DNA from 4 places in the Nonomuraea sp. NPDC005501 genome. Region 4 is predicted to be linked to each of the others. Evidence: predicted binding sites of a transcription regulator. Region 4 holds the regulator's gene; each other region holds the start of a gene.
The links. The regulator LexA, encoded in region 4, represses DNA repair genes until DNA is damaged. The targets are predictions, from matches to a motif close to TCGAACANNTGTTCGA.
Positions count from the first base shown of each region.

Region 1: the regulator LexA is predicted to act here: its motif matches at 1,470-1,485, upstream of ABZS51_RS36220 (DUF6504 family protein).
Region 2: the regulator LexA is predicted to act here: its motif matches at 2,099-2,114, upstream of ABZS51_RS33980 (alpha-ketoglutarate-dependent dioxygenase AlkB).
Region 3: the regulator LexA is predicted to act here: its motif matches at 1,954-1,969, upstream of ABZS51_RS34170 (DNA topoisomerase IV subunit B).

Region 1 covers NZ_JBEXDT010000108.1:9,963-13,269, reverse strand. The annotation lists gene ABZS51_RS36225 (serine/threonine-protein kinase) at 1-1,369, opposite strand, end outside; gene ABZS51_RS36220 (DUF6504 family protein) at 1,552-1,818, shown strand; gene dnaE (DNA polymerase III subunit alpha) at 1,818-3,307, shown strand, end outside.
Region 2 covers NZ_JBEXDT010000093.1:19,841-23,147, reverse strand. The annotation lists gene ABZS51_RS33990 (phytanoyl-CoA dioxygenase family protein) at 1-281, opposite strand, end outside; gene ABZS51_RS33985 (AraC family transcriptional regulator) at 323-1,288, shown strand; gene ABZS51_RS33980 (alpha-ketoglutarate-dependent dioxygenase AlkB) at 1,447-2,076, opposite strand; gene ABZS51_RS33975 (MFS transporter) at 2,314-3,307, shown strand, end outside.
Region 3 covers NZ_JBEXDT010000094.1:20,789-24,095, reverse strand. The annotation lists gene ABZS51_RS34170 (DNA topoisomerase IV subunit B) at 1-1,931, opposite strand, end outside; gene ABZS51_RS34165 (hypothetical protein) at 2,199-2,429, shown strand; gene ABZS51_RS34160 (GNAT family N-acetyltransferase) at 2,681-3,307, opposite strand, start outside.
Region 4 covers NZ_JBEXDT010000095.1:11,527-14,833, forward strand. The annotation lists gene ABZS51_RS34270 (MFS transporter) at 1-101, shown strand, start outside; gene lexA (transcriptional repressor LexA) at 521-1,228, opposite strand; gene ABZS51_RS34280 (hypothetical protein) at 2,647-2,922, shown strand.

The DNA.
Region 1 (3,307 bases), on a different contig from region 4:
CCGACGTGTCCAGGCCGAACTCGTAGGAGGTGCGGTCGTCGGCCGAGTGGCAGTACACGCCGTACTCGCCGCTGCCGACGACCTGCCGGACCTGCGCGGTGACGCCGACGACCACGCTCTGCGGCATCATCGGCGTCGGGGTGCTCGACGGCAGCGGCGTCCCCGTCGGCGTGGCGATGAGGTACGACGTGGGCGCCTTGATCCGGCGCTCCTCGTAGTCCTCCTCCACGTCGAGGCCGAACGTTCCGTCGGTGCGGTAGCCGTAGGAGGCGGTCTCGTCGGGGTCGTAGGTGCCGCCCCAGCCGCCGGAGGTCTGGGTGAAGTCCTCCTGGAGGAGCGTCGGCCCCTCGGGCGGCCCGCCGGGGGACAGGAACGTCCACGCCGCCAGGACCGCGCCGGCGAGCGCCACCGTCCCGACGGCCAGCCCGGCGGCCCGGAGCCCCCGCCTGCGCCCGCGCGAGGGGGATCCCGGCCCGCCGCCCGGGACCGGGTGCGGGACACCCGGCTCGGTGAACGGCGTCGTCCCCTGCTGCTGCCAGCTCAGCCGCACCGTCCGCGCCGCCTGCTCCGGCGCCGCCGAGCGGCCCACCAGGTGGTCGAGGAGCTGCTGCGCCGTCGGCCGGGCCGCCGGGTCCTTGCGCAGGGCGGCGGCGACCAGCTCGCGCAGCGACGGATCGACCTGGCTCAGGTCGGGCTCGGTGTTGAGCACCTGATAGACGATCGCGGGCAGCGTCTCGCCGCCGAACGGCGCCCTGCCGCTCGCCGCGTACGCCACCAGGCAGCCCCACGAGAACACGTCGCACGCCGGCGACACCGGGTCGCCCCGCAGCACCTCGGGCGCCATGTAGCGGGGCGTGCCGACGATCTCGCCGGTGCCCGTGACCCCGCTGAGCGTGTCGAGCGCCCGCGCGATGCCGAAATCGATCACCCGGGGGCCGACGGGCGACAGCAGCACGTTGGACGGCTTGAGGTCGCGGTGGACCACCCCGGCCCCGTGGATGGCGGTCAGGGCGGTGGCCACGCTGACGGCCAGCGCGTCGAGGCTGGATCCGCGCAGCGGCCCGGACTGCTCGACGGCCTGCTCCAGGTTGGGGCCGGGCACGTACTCGGTGACGACGTAGAGGATCCGGCCGTCGAGGGCCGCCTCCAGGACCGCGGCGGTACAGAACCTGCGCACCCGCCGGGCGGCGTCGGCCTCCCTGCGAAAACGCATGCGGAACTGCTCGTGCTGGCTGAACTCCGCGTTGATCACCTTGATGGCGACGCGCTGCCCCGCGGTGTCCTCGGCGAGGTGCACCGTGCCCATCCCGCCCCTGCCCAGCACGCTCAGCAACCTGTAGCGCCCGATGTGGGAGGTTTCACCGCTCACGGCGGGTTAGCTTACCGATATCGGGCTCGTCCGGGTGGGCCGACACGGGCTCGCCGCCGACCGGGCTCACCTGCGTGAGCGACTTGCGCTCCGAGCCGCAAAGAACATATGTTCGATATGTAAGAACACCCGCCTTCCCCCGGGTGGCTGAACACAGTCGAAAAGCCGCGGGGAGAGGCGTCTTGAGCAGACTCTATGGCGATCCGATCGAGGTGTGGACCCGGGAGGGCGAGCCCAGCCAGTTCGTCTGGCGTGACCGGCTCTATCTCGTGCGCCGCGTCCTCGACCACTGGGTGGTGACGCGCGAGTGGTGGAAGGTGCGGGAGGGCGATCCCGGCGAGCGCCAGTTCTGGCGGGTCGAGGCCAGCCCGGGGCGTGAGGCGGGCTCCTACGAGCTGAGGTTCGACACCGCCAGCGGCGGCTGGCTGCTCCTGAGGGCGTGGGACTGATGGGCGCGCCGTTCCCGCACCTCAACGTGGCCTCCGCCTACTCGATGCGGTACGGCACCGCGTTCCCGCGCGAGCTGGCGCGGCGGGCCGCCGACGACGGCATGGACATCCTCGCGCTGACCGACCGCGACGGTCTGTACGGGGCGGTCAAGCACGCGCAGGCGTGCGCGGACGCCGGGATCGGGCCGGTCTTCGGCGTCAGCCTCGTCCTCGCCGGAGCGGACGGCCCCGACGGCGCGCTCGACGGCCTCACCCTCGACTCCGGCGGCGCGCTCGACGACCTGAGCCCCCTCGCCCGGAGCCGGAGGCCGCAGCGCCCCCGCACCGGGGCGGACGCCGAGGACCGGATCATCGTGCTGGCCCGTTCGGGCGGCTGGTCCCGCCTGGCCCGGCTGGTCACCGACGCCCACTACGCGGGCGGGCGCGGCGAGCCGCGGGTGACCCGGGAGATGGTGGCCGCGTGGGCCGGCCCCGGCGTCACCCCCGACGACGGGCTGACGGTGCTGCTCGGCCCCCGCTCCGACGTGGGCCGGGCGATGGCCGCGCGCCGCGACGAGCGGGCCGCGGCGCTGCTGGGCCTGTGGCGCTCCATGGTGCCCGGGGTGGTGGTCGAACTGGTCGACCAGTACGGCTTCCGCGACGCCATCACCGCCGTCCGCATGCTCGCCCTGGCCGAGTCCGCCGGGGTGCCCGCCGTGCTCAGCAACGCCGTCAGGTACCTCGACCCGGACGACCACCAGGTGGGCGACGTGCTCGACGCGGCCCGCCAGCTCGTCCCGCTGCACCCGCGCCACCTGGAACGCACCACCTCCCACGCCTATCTCAAGGGCTCCAAGGACATGGCGATGGTGGCCGCGAAGATCTGCGGCTCCGACGCGCGCCGGGTCGCCGACCTGCTGCGCGCCACCCGCAGGGTCGCGGAGGAGTGCGTGATGGATCCGCGTGAGCTGCTCGCGCTGCGCGGCGACCCGCCCGCCCTGCACCTGCCCGAGATCGGCGCCGACCCGGTGCCGCTGCTGCGCCGCCGGGTGGAGGACGGGATGGCGGCGCGCGGCCTGGCCCGCTCCCGGGAGGCCGGCGAACGGCTCCGGGACGAGATGGCGATCATCGAGCGCAAGCGCCTGTCCGGCTACTTCATCGCCGTGTCCGACATCACCGACATGATCCGGCGGATGGGCATCCGGTGCGCCATCCGCGGCTCCGGCGCGGGCAGCCTGGTCAACTACCTCATCGGCATCGGCGAGGTGAACCCCCTCCACCACGGCCTGCTCATGGAGCGCTTCCTGTCGGAGGGCCGCGTCGGGCTGCCCGACATCGACGTGGACGTGGAGTCCGCGCGCCGGCTCGACTGCTACAAGGCCATCTTCGACAGGTACGGCGAGCAGCGCGTGGCCTGCGTGTCCATGATGGAGACCTACCGGGCCCGCAGCGCGATCCGTGACGTGGCGGGCGCCATGGGCCTGCCCCCGTACGAGATCGACGCGATCGC
Region 2 (3,307 bases), on a different contig from region 4:
CGCAGGATCGCCGCGATCCGCGGGTCGAGGAGCCGGCGCAGGGCCAGGCCGTTCACCTGGTGGGGGTGCATGATCCGCGGGTAGTCGCGCAGGATGTCGTACGGCCGGCCGGGCTCCTGCGGCTGGGGCTGGAAATGTCCCGGTATGGGGCCACCGGCGTGCAGCTCCATGAACGTGTCGCGCAGCTCGGCGGCCTCGGCCGGGGCGAGGAGCCCGGGCACGACGGCGTACCCCCGGTCGTGGAAGGCGGCGAGCTGGTCGTGGAAGGCGGTGAGCGTCATGCTTCTCACGCTAGGAACCCGGCCCGTCGAAAGGTATGCCCGTGACCGCTGACGACATGTCCGTTCCTGCCGCGGAGATGGTCATCGTGGGCCACTTCGACCGGGCGCCCGGGTACGCGACCCGCCGGCCGGCCGGGTCGCCGAGCTGGCTGGTGATGTGGACGCAGGCGGGGGCGGGGCTGGTGGAGCAGGCCGGCGCGTCGTTCACGGCCGGGCCGGGCGATCTGGTGGTGCTGGCGGCGGGCGCGGCGCAGCACTACCGGGTGGCGCCGGGGGCGGAGCGATGGCGGTTCTGGTGGGCGCACTTCCAGCCGCGCCCGTCGTGGCCGGGATGGCTGGGGCCGTACGCGCGGGCGGCGGGGTGCCATCTGGTGGCCGGAGTGCCGGGGGCGCTGCACGAGCGGCTCGACCAGGCGTTCCGGCGGGCGTTGCGCGACTCACGCTGGCTTCCCCCGGCCGGCTCGGCCTCGATGACCGCTTCCACGGCGCCGGAGCCCCCAGGCCCGGACGCCGGGGTCGCGGCGGCCGGGGCGGCTGTGGCAGGGGCGGCTGTGGCGGGGTCGGCGGCGGCGCGGGAGCTGGTGCTCGGCGCGGTCGAGGAGGTGCTGGTCCTGGCCACCGCCTCCGCCCGCCACCCCGGCGAGGAGAGCGGCGACGGCAAGGGCGGCGACCCCAGGGTGGGCCGCGCGCTCGCGCTGATCGCCGCCGAGCCGGGCGCCCCGCACTCGGTCGCCTCGCTGGCACGCGCCGTCGCGCTGTCGCCGTCGCGCTTCGCCCACCTCTTCACGTCCGAGACGGGCACGCCGCCGATGCGGGCCGTCCGGCAGGCCCGGGTACGGCACGCGGCCCGGCTGCTGGAGGCCACCGACATGGACGTCGGCCAGGTCGCGGCGGCCTCCGGCTTCGTCAGCCCGTTCCACTTCAGCCGGGCGTTCCGGCAGGAGTACGGCCTGCCGCCCCGCGCGTACCGGCTGAGCCGGCAGGGCCCGCACCCGGCGGGCCGTTGACCGGAGGAAAGGACAAGATGCCGCCGGGCGGGACCGGGTGGCCCAGCGGCGGCCCGCCCGCGGGCGGCTCCGGCTTCCACCGGCGCGTGATCAACCGGCGCCGGACGCCGGCGCCTTCACCACCGAGGTCTGAGCCCACGAGCGCCGGAGACACCCGGTCAGCGGACCCCGCGCGGCCTGAACTGGATGCTGATGCGCGGTCCCGTGGGCCGGGTGGTCTTCGGCACGGCGTGCTCCCAGGTGCGCTGGCAGCTTCCGCCCATCACGATGAGGTCGCCGTGGCCCAGGTCGTGGCGGATGGAGTGCCCGCCGCCGCGCGGGCGCAGCAGCAGGGGCCGCGGGGTGCCGACCGAGATGATGGCGACCATGGTGTCCTCGGTGCTGCCTCTGCCGATGGTGTCGCCGTGCCAGGCCACGCTGTCGCGGCCGTCACGGTAGTAGCAGAGTCCCGCCGTGCGGAACGGCTCGCCGAGCTCCTCCTCGTAGTGGGCGTCGAGCTCGCGCAGGGCGTCGTCGAGCACCGGGTCGGGCAGCCGCTCGCCCTCGTCGTAGAACTTCAGCAACCGCGGGACGTCGACCACCTTGTCGTACATCCGCCGCCGCTCGCCCCGCCACGGCACGCGCTCCGCCAGCCGCTCGAACAGCGTGTCCGCGCCCGACAGCCAGCCCGGCCGCACGTCGATCCACGCGCCGTGGTCGAGCCGCGTCCGGCGCACCGTGGAGCCGAGCGGGCCGACGGCGACGTCCTCGTCCAGCCCCAGCAGGGACGCCTGGAAAACACCCCTCATACCGCCGAGTGTATGCCCATCTTCAAACATCCATTCGACTCACCCCTCCCGCGGGACATCCACCGGGCAGCCACCGGAAGGGACGGCTGCCGTCGTCGGCCGGCATGGGCCCGCCACACCCGGCCACCCCCCGGCCATGCATCCACCCCCGCCTCTTCACCGAACGGTGGGTCCACGACACGGACGGCTGACCGCCCCCCTTCCCGGCACCGCGGGCCACGCTGTAACGTCTCTTTGATGATAGCCCGTTACATGTTCGGCGCGATCACGGCCCGAACCGGAGACGAGATGTCCGGCCCTGCCCTGCTCGTGGCCGGGCTCGCCCTGACCGGATCGCCGGTGGTCGCGTCGTGGCTGCTGGCCGGGCTCACCGCGTCGGCCGCGATCGGCGGACCCCTGCTCGGGGTGCTGCTCGACCGCGCCTTACGCCCGGGCAGGATGCTCGCCGGCTGCCTGCTGGGCTACACCGGGGGCCTGCTGGTCGTGCTGCTCGGCCTGGGCCACGTGCCCGACGCCGTGCTGATCGGCGTGGCCGTGCTCGCGGGCGTGCTCGGGCCCGCCCTGACCGGCGGCTGGACCGCCCAGCTGCCCCTCCTGATCCCGGCGGGACGCCTGGAGCGGGCCAGCGCGCTCGACGCGATCAGCTACAACGCCGCGGGGCTGGCCGGCCCGGCGGCGGTGGCGGGGGTCGCGGCCGCGTGGGACGGGCGGAGCGCGGTGGTGGTGTCGCTGGCGCTCATGGTGGCGGCGGCCCCGATCGCGTACCGGCTGCCCGGCCGCCCGGAGCGCGGGGTCCGCACCGAGGGCATCCGGCGGGAGCTGGCCGCCGGTTTCACGGCGATCGGCCGGAACGCGCCCCTCCGCCGGGCGACGGTGACCTCGATGGTCTCCTACGCCGGCGTGCCGATGTTCGTGGTCGGGGCGCCGCTGCTCGGTGGCGCGCTGGCGGGCGGGGCGGCGTACGGGGCGCTGCTGCTGGCCGTGACCGCCGGGGGCGCGCTGGCCACCAACGCCCTGCTGGCCCGGCGGCGGAGCACGTCGCCCTCCCCCGACACGATCCTGGTCTGCGCGACGCTGCTCCTCGGCGCGGCGCTCGCGCTCGCCGCCGTCGCGCCGCACCTGGCGGCGGCACGGCCCGGACCGTTCACGGGGGCGTTCGAGGTGGCGGTGCTCGCCGCGGCGCTCGCGGGCGTGGCGGAGGGGCCGCAGCTCACGGCCTTGCTGTCGGTAC
Region 3 (3,307 bases), on a different contig from region 4:
AGGATGCGGTGGCGCGGGTCCATGGTGGTCTCGGCCAGCTGGTCGGCGTCCATCTCGCCCAGACCCTTGTAGCGCTGCACCGGGTCCTTCCAGCGCTTGCCGCGCCGCTCCAGGTCGCGCAGCACCTTGTGCAGCTCGGCGTCGGAGTAGCAGTAGATGTACTTCTCCTTGCCCTTGCCGGGGTTGGTGAGCTCGATCCGGTGCAGGGGCGGGACGGCGGCGAACACGCGGCCGGCCTCGACCATGGGCCGCATGTAGCGGTGGAACAGCGTCAACAACAGGCACCGGATGTGGGCGCCGTCGACATCGGCGTCGGCCATGAGGATGACCTTGCCGTAGCGGGCCGCCTCGATGTCGAAGGAGCGGCCGGAGCCGGCGCCGACGACCTGGATGATGGCGGCGCACTCGGCGTTCTTGAGCATGTCGCTCATCGACGCCTTCTGGACGTTGAGGATCTTGCCGCGGATCGGCAGCAGCGCCTGGAACTCCGAGTCGCGGGCCAGCTTGGCCGTGCCCAGCGCCGAGTCTCCCTCGACGATGAACAGCTCGCTGCGGTCGACGTCGTCGCTGCGGCAGTCCACGAGCTTGGCGGGCAGCGCGGAGTTCTCCAAAGCGCTCTTGCGGCGCTGGTTGTCGCGGTGCTCGCGGGCGGCGATGCGCGCCTTGGCGGCGGCGACGATCTTCTCCAGCGCGGCCCGCAGCGGCTGCTTGAAGCCGCGCGGCGGGTTGGCGAACAGCTCCTTCAGCTCGCGCGAGACCACATGGGAGACGATGCGGGTGGCCGCGGAGGTGCCGAGGACCTCCTTGGTCTGGCCCTCGAACTGCGGCTCCGGCACGCGGACGGTGACGACCGCGGTGAGGCCCTCGAGGATGTCCTCCTTGGTGACCGGGTCGTCGCCGTTCTTCAGCAGGCGGGTCTCGCGCAGCTGCTCGTTGATCGTGCGCACCAGGCCGCGCTCGAAGCCGGTGATGTGGGTGCCGCCCTTGGGGGTGGCGATCACGTTGACGAACGAGCGGACGGTCGACTCGTAGCCGCGGCCCCAGCGCACGGCCACGTCGACGGTCAGCTCCCGCTCGACCTCGGTGGGCGTCATGTGGCCCTGGTCGTCGAGGACCGGCACCGTCTCGTGGAAGTGGCCGACGCCCTGCAGGCGCAGCACGTCGCACACGGCCTCGTCGCGGGCCAGGAACTCGGTGAACTCGGAGATGCCGCCGTCGAAGCGGAACTCCTCCTCCACCCGCTCCTCGTGGCGGCTGTCGACGACCACGAGCGTGAGGCCGGGCACCAGGAAGGCGGTCTGGCGGAGCCGGACGTGGATCTCGTCGAGCGACACCTCGGCGTCGGGCAGGAAGATCTGCTTGTCGGCCCAGAAGCGGACGCGGGTGCCGGTGACGGCGCGGGCCAGCCCGCCGCCGTCGCGCAGCCCGGACTTCTTGCGGAACTTGGCCGTCGGCCCGTCGCCGTCGAACACGCCGGGCACGCCCCGGCGGAAGCTGATCTCGTGGACGCGTCCGTCGCGGTCGACCTGGACGTCGAGGCGGGACGACAGCGCGTTGACCACGGAGGCGCCGACGCCGTGCAGGCCGCCGGAGGCGGCGTAGGAGCCGCCGCCGAACTTGCCGCCCGCGTGGAGCTTGGTGTAGACGAGCTCCACGCCGGCCAGGCCGCTCTTGGGCTCGATGTCGACGGGGATGCCGCGGCCGTCGTCGCGCACCTCGATGGAGCCGTCGGCGTGCAGCTCGACCTCGATGCGGGTGCAGTGACCCCCCAGCGCCTCGTCGACGCCGTTGTCCACGATCTCCCAGAGGCAGTGCATGAGCCCGCGGCTGTCGGTGGACCCGATGTACATGCCCGGACGCTTGCGGACCGCTTCGAGCCCCTCCAGCACCGAGAGGTGACGAGCCGTGTAACCGGCCTCCACTAGGGTCACTCCAGCTCCTCCGGGTTGGTCATCGAACACCTGTGCGCAGCCTACCGTCCTTCTCCTGCGCAGGCGTACTTGCGCACGTGCGCGCGTCCAAGCTTGCCATGCGGTCACGTTTGCCGTTACCAACGGCCTGATCGTCATTACTTTCGGACACATTCCGCTCTGGGCGTAGCGAGGCGGCGGTTGGGAACGTCCACGTCCGGTTAGATGTTGTTCCAAGTGACTGACGCCAGATCCTCGCTTCGGCGGGGGTGACCCGAAAGGCGATACGTGACTGGAGCTCTCGCCCCCGTTAAGCCGCTGACGGCCCTCGACCGCTGCGACCGTTGCGGTGCCCAGGCCTACATTCGCGCGACCCTGCCTGTGGGTGGGGAGCTGCTGTTCTGTGCCCACCACGGGCGTCAGCACATTGCGGCGCTGCGCGAAAAGGGCGCCGACATCCTGGACGAGTCGGCACGGCTCAGCGAAACCCCTGTAATTGCCCACAACGACGAGCGCTGACCGGCGCCCGTCGTGACGAGATAACCACATAACGCACAAGCGCGAAACGGCGACTCCGGCATGCCCGGGGCCGCCGTTTCGCGTTCCAGCAGGGAGCCGGCCAGCAGGGGCGAACACGAGCAGTACGGGCGTGCAACGGCAGCACGGACAAGTGCCGGCCGTACGGGCGAGCAACGGCAGCACGGACAAGTGCCGGCAGCACGGTCGCGCCCCGGCAGTACGGGCAAGGGTGAGGGGGCAGAGCGTCCGAGTCAGCGGACGCGGTAGTGATAGCCCTGGCGGAAGGTGAAGCCCTCGCTCGCGTAGAGGGCCTGGGCGGTCTCGTTGCGGCGGGTCACCACCAGGTACGCCGGCCGCGACCCGCCCCTCAGCAGCAGGGCGCGGAGCACGCTGCGGCCCAGCCCGCGGCGGCGGGCCTCCGGCAGCGTGGCCATGCAGAAGATCCCGAGCGTGTCACCCTGCGGCACGGCGCGGCCCACGGCGAGCGGCACGCCGTCCTCCTCGACCGCCGCGTACCACGCCGGCACGCCCGCGCAGATCCGCTCAGCCGCCTGCCGGCCCTCGGCGTACCGGCCGTCCACGGCCCACCACGTGTCCACCCACGCCCGCCAGGGGTGCTCCTCGATCCGCACCCGGTGCGCGGGTCCGGGCGTGTCGCCGGAGCGCGCCATGACCGCGGTCGGGTCCACCACCTCGTAGCCCCTGCGGTCCAGCTCGGCGTCGAGCTCGGGCACCACGCCGGGCCCCATCGAGAAGGCGGTGCGCGTCCCTCGTGCCGTGTAGAACTCCTCGGCGGCGCCGATCGCGGCTCCCAGGTCGGCGGGCCGGCCGAGGGGAAGCACCGAGTTCGCCCGCTTCGTCACTCCGTCGGCGTAGCG
Region 4 (3,307 bases):
ACGCCGCCCTCGGACTCCTCGTCGCCATCTCGACCCGACGTTTCACCGCCCTGCCGGGGGCGCGGCAACCGGGTGAGTCCGTATCGGCTACGTCCCGCTGACACTCGGTGGCGCGAGCGCACGGCGCTGAGCGAGCACCGTTGACCGGCCTTGCAGCCCCGGCCACTTCCTCAGGGCTTCCAGCATCTCCCGGCCACTACTGCGTTCAGCCGGTGGGTGCGGAGGCCGTCACCTGGTCCGCCGCCCTGGCCGCCGGCTCGACTCGACCGCCGCTACCGGGGCAGGGCTCGAACTCGAACATCGCGATTGGGGCAAGGGCACGAGTGGGCTGCCGTGACCGGGGCAGAGCTCGACTCGAACGCCGTGACCGAGGCAGGGCGCGAGTGGAGTGCCGCGACCGGGGCAGGGCTCGATGCCGGGCTCGACGAGCTCAACGCCGAGGGCGAGGAACGAAGGCTGCCGGTGCTGGTCGCGGCTCCCCGGGGTGCTCCCGGGGAGCCGTCGGCGGTGGTGGGGTGGGTCAGAGGCGGCGGAGGACCGCCACGACCTTGCCCAGGACGCTGGCCTCGTCGCCGGGGATCGGGTCGTAGTTGGGGTTGTGGGGGACCAGCCAGACGTGGCCGTCCTTGCGCTTGAAGGTCTTGACCGTGGCCTCGCCGTCGATCATGGCGGCCACGATGTCGCCGCTCTCGGCGACGGGCTGCTGACGCACGACCACCCAGTCGCCGTCGGCGATGGCGGCTTCGATCATGGAGTCACCGGCGACCTGGAGGAGGAACAGGGTGCCCTCGCCGACGAGTTGCTTGGGCAGCGCGAAGACGTCTTCGACGCTCTCCTCGGCGAGGATCGGCCCACCGGCGGCGATCCGGCCGACCAGCGGCACATAGGCGGCCGTGGGCCTGCTCACCGTGGGCTCCTCGGAGGAGGCGTCGGGGTCGACCCACAGTGCCGGCTCGCCCGGCAGGCGGACTTCGAGGGCGCGCGGCCGGTGCGGGTCACGCCGCAGATAGCCCTTGCGCTGCAACGCCGTCAACTGGTGCGACACGCTCGACGTGCTCGTCAGCTGGACGGCCTCGCCGATCTCACGCATGGACGGCGGATATCCGCGCTGTTGCACCGAATCGCGAATCACTTCGAGAATCTTGCGCTGCCTGGGCGTCAGGCCCAGGGAGTCGCGCCGGCGCACCGCGAGGTCTGTGACCCCGTTTGCGTCATCTCGCTCGCTCATGCTCTCCTCCTCGTCGCCGGGTGGCCTGCCGCTCCGGCCTGCCCTCCCGGTCCGTGGTCTCCATGTCGCACACAGCGACCGTATCGCTGTTGAAGATCATCTTCAAACAATTGTTCGAGTCGTCCTCGAAATTATCAGTGGCGTGGTGTACAACATCGTACGGGAGTTCGATCGACACCGTGTTCGATTTGCTGATCTTTATTGGGTCTTTTTCTCGGACCCGGACGGCGGGGAGGTCAATCGTGCGCGTCACCGCGGTCACGGACATGACCAGCGAAGACGCCGGACGGCAGCGGGTCGCCGAGGGCCGTACAAAGGCGATCAAGAACGACGGTGTTGGGGGCGGGCGGACTGTGGGGGAGGACAAAGCGTTCAGTATTCGCGAACGCCTCGGTTTGCGCGACAATTCACCATCCAGGCGGGGCCGAGGTGGTGGTGGTCAGGTGGCGAGAGTGGCCGGACGCAGAACGACGGCAGGGCAGCTGCAGGACGGCTGCAGGACGGCCGGAGCCGACACGCCACGCTCGTTGGTCATCGTGCGGAGCTCGGCGTCACCCACGGGCAGGGGCCGAGCCGTACCCCAGGGGGAGGCGGTCGCGGTGCGTGGAGATGGGACCGAGCCGTGCTCAAGGGGGAGGGTGTCGCGGTGCGTGGAGATGGGACCGAGCCGTGCTTCAGGGGAAGGCGGTCGCGGGTGTGTGGAGATGGGCGCCGGCCCGTCGTGACGGCGGGTCGCGTGCTGTGAGGCGGATCGGCTGAGCGCTTCGGGCGTTCTGGGCGTACTGGATGGTAGGGCCGGGCGCGGCGACCGAGCCCGCGCGGCCGGGTGGACCGCAGGGGTCACTTCGAGGGGTGGGGTTCAGATGCGGGAGGACGTCTCGCGTAGTGGTGGTGCGTCGCCGGGCGCCGACGCGACGGCGGCCCGCGGGGCCGGTCGCGCCTTCGCCGCGGGAGGAAGACCCCAGCTGTGGCTCGTACCACCCCCCAGAGCAGAGGCCGAGGGCCTCGGCCTCCCGGCTGGGCGACCCGGAAGGAGGGGCGGCGGGCCGGGCGGGGGAGGCACAACCGTCCCGGAAGGCCGGCGGGCACGGGGAGGCGGCTCGTTTCCGGCGAACCGGTCGGCAGGGGCGGGCGGCCGGGGCGGCGGGTCTGTGCCGGTGGCGCGGATCGGCTCTGTCGTTCAGGGTGGCCGCAGTGAGGCGGCCGCAGCGGGCCGGGGGCGAGGATCCGGCCAGAAACGAGGGGCCGGCCAGGCGCGAAGGGGCGATCAGGGGCGAGGGTTCGGGGAGGGCCGAGAGGCGGGGCTCGGCTCCGGGGCTGGTGAGAGGCGACGGGGAGCGCTCGGGCGAAGGGCCGTGCGGAAGGGGTCTGTTCGGATGGGGTCTGTCCGGAGGAGGGGCGCCGTTCGGAAGGGGCCCATGCGGACGGGGCCCGTGCCCGGGAAGCGCGGGCGGCGGGCGGCGCCGGTGCGGCTCACCCGTCGCGGACGGGCCGCGATCATGGTCGCGGTGGCGGCGCTGTTGTCGCTGTGCGGCTTCTGGCTCGGCACCAGAACGGCCGCCCACGCCGCCACGCCCGCCCACGCCGCCACGGCCACCCACGCCGCCACGACAGCGAATGCCGCTACGACAGCGAATGCCGCTACGTCCGTCGCTTCGACGGCCGTGCACGCTTCGACGGCCGTCCAGGCTTGATGGCGGCGTGCTCCTTCCCGCGCAGAGGTGCGTACGGTTGATCGCGCGAAGCTGACTCGCGCAGGCGACCCCTGACCCGGTCACCGTGGAGTCCTTCGCTGCTCTCGCTCGTCGAGGGGGCCCGTCCTCGCGTGGCCGCGCGCCGACCTTCCGCCGAGGACGATGGGCGGTGACTGCACGGCGGTGGTTCCGGCCGCCATCCTTGATGGGCGCGTCACGCGGCAGAATCAGCTTGGTCAGGTAACGCCGCAGGGCGGCCGCACCTCGCCGTCACCGCACGCAGCGCCCGCTACGAGGCGGTGGCGGTTCGGCGAGTCGGTCCGGCTCCACAGGGGGCGGAGCCGGGGCGAAGGGCACGGTCTCGGGGGTCTGAGATGCGGCATAG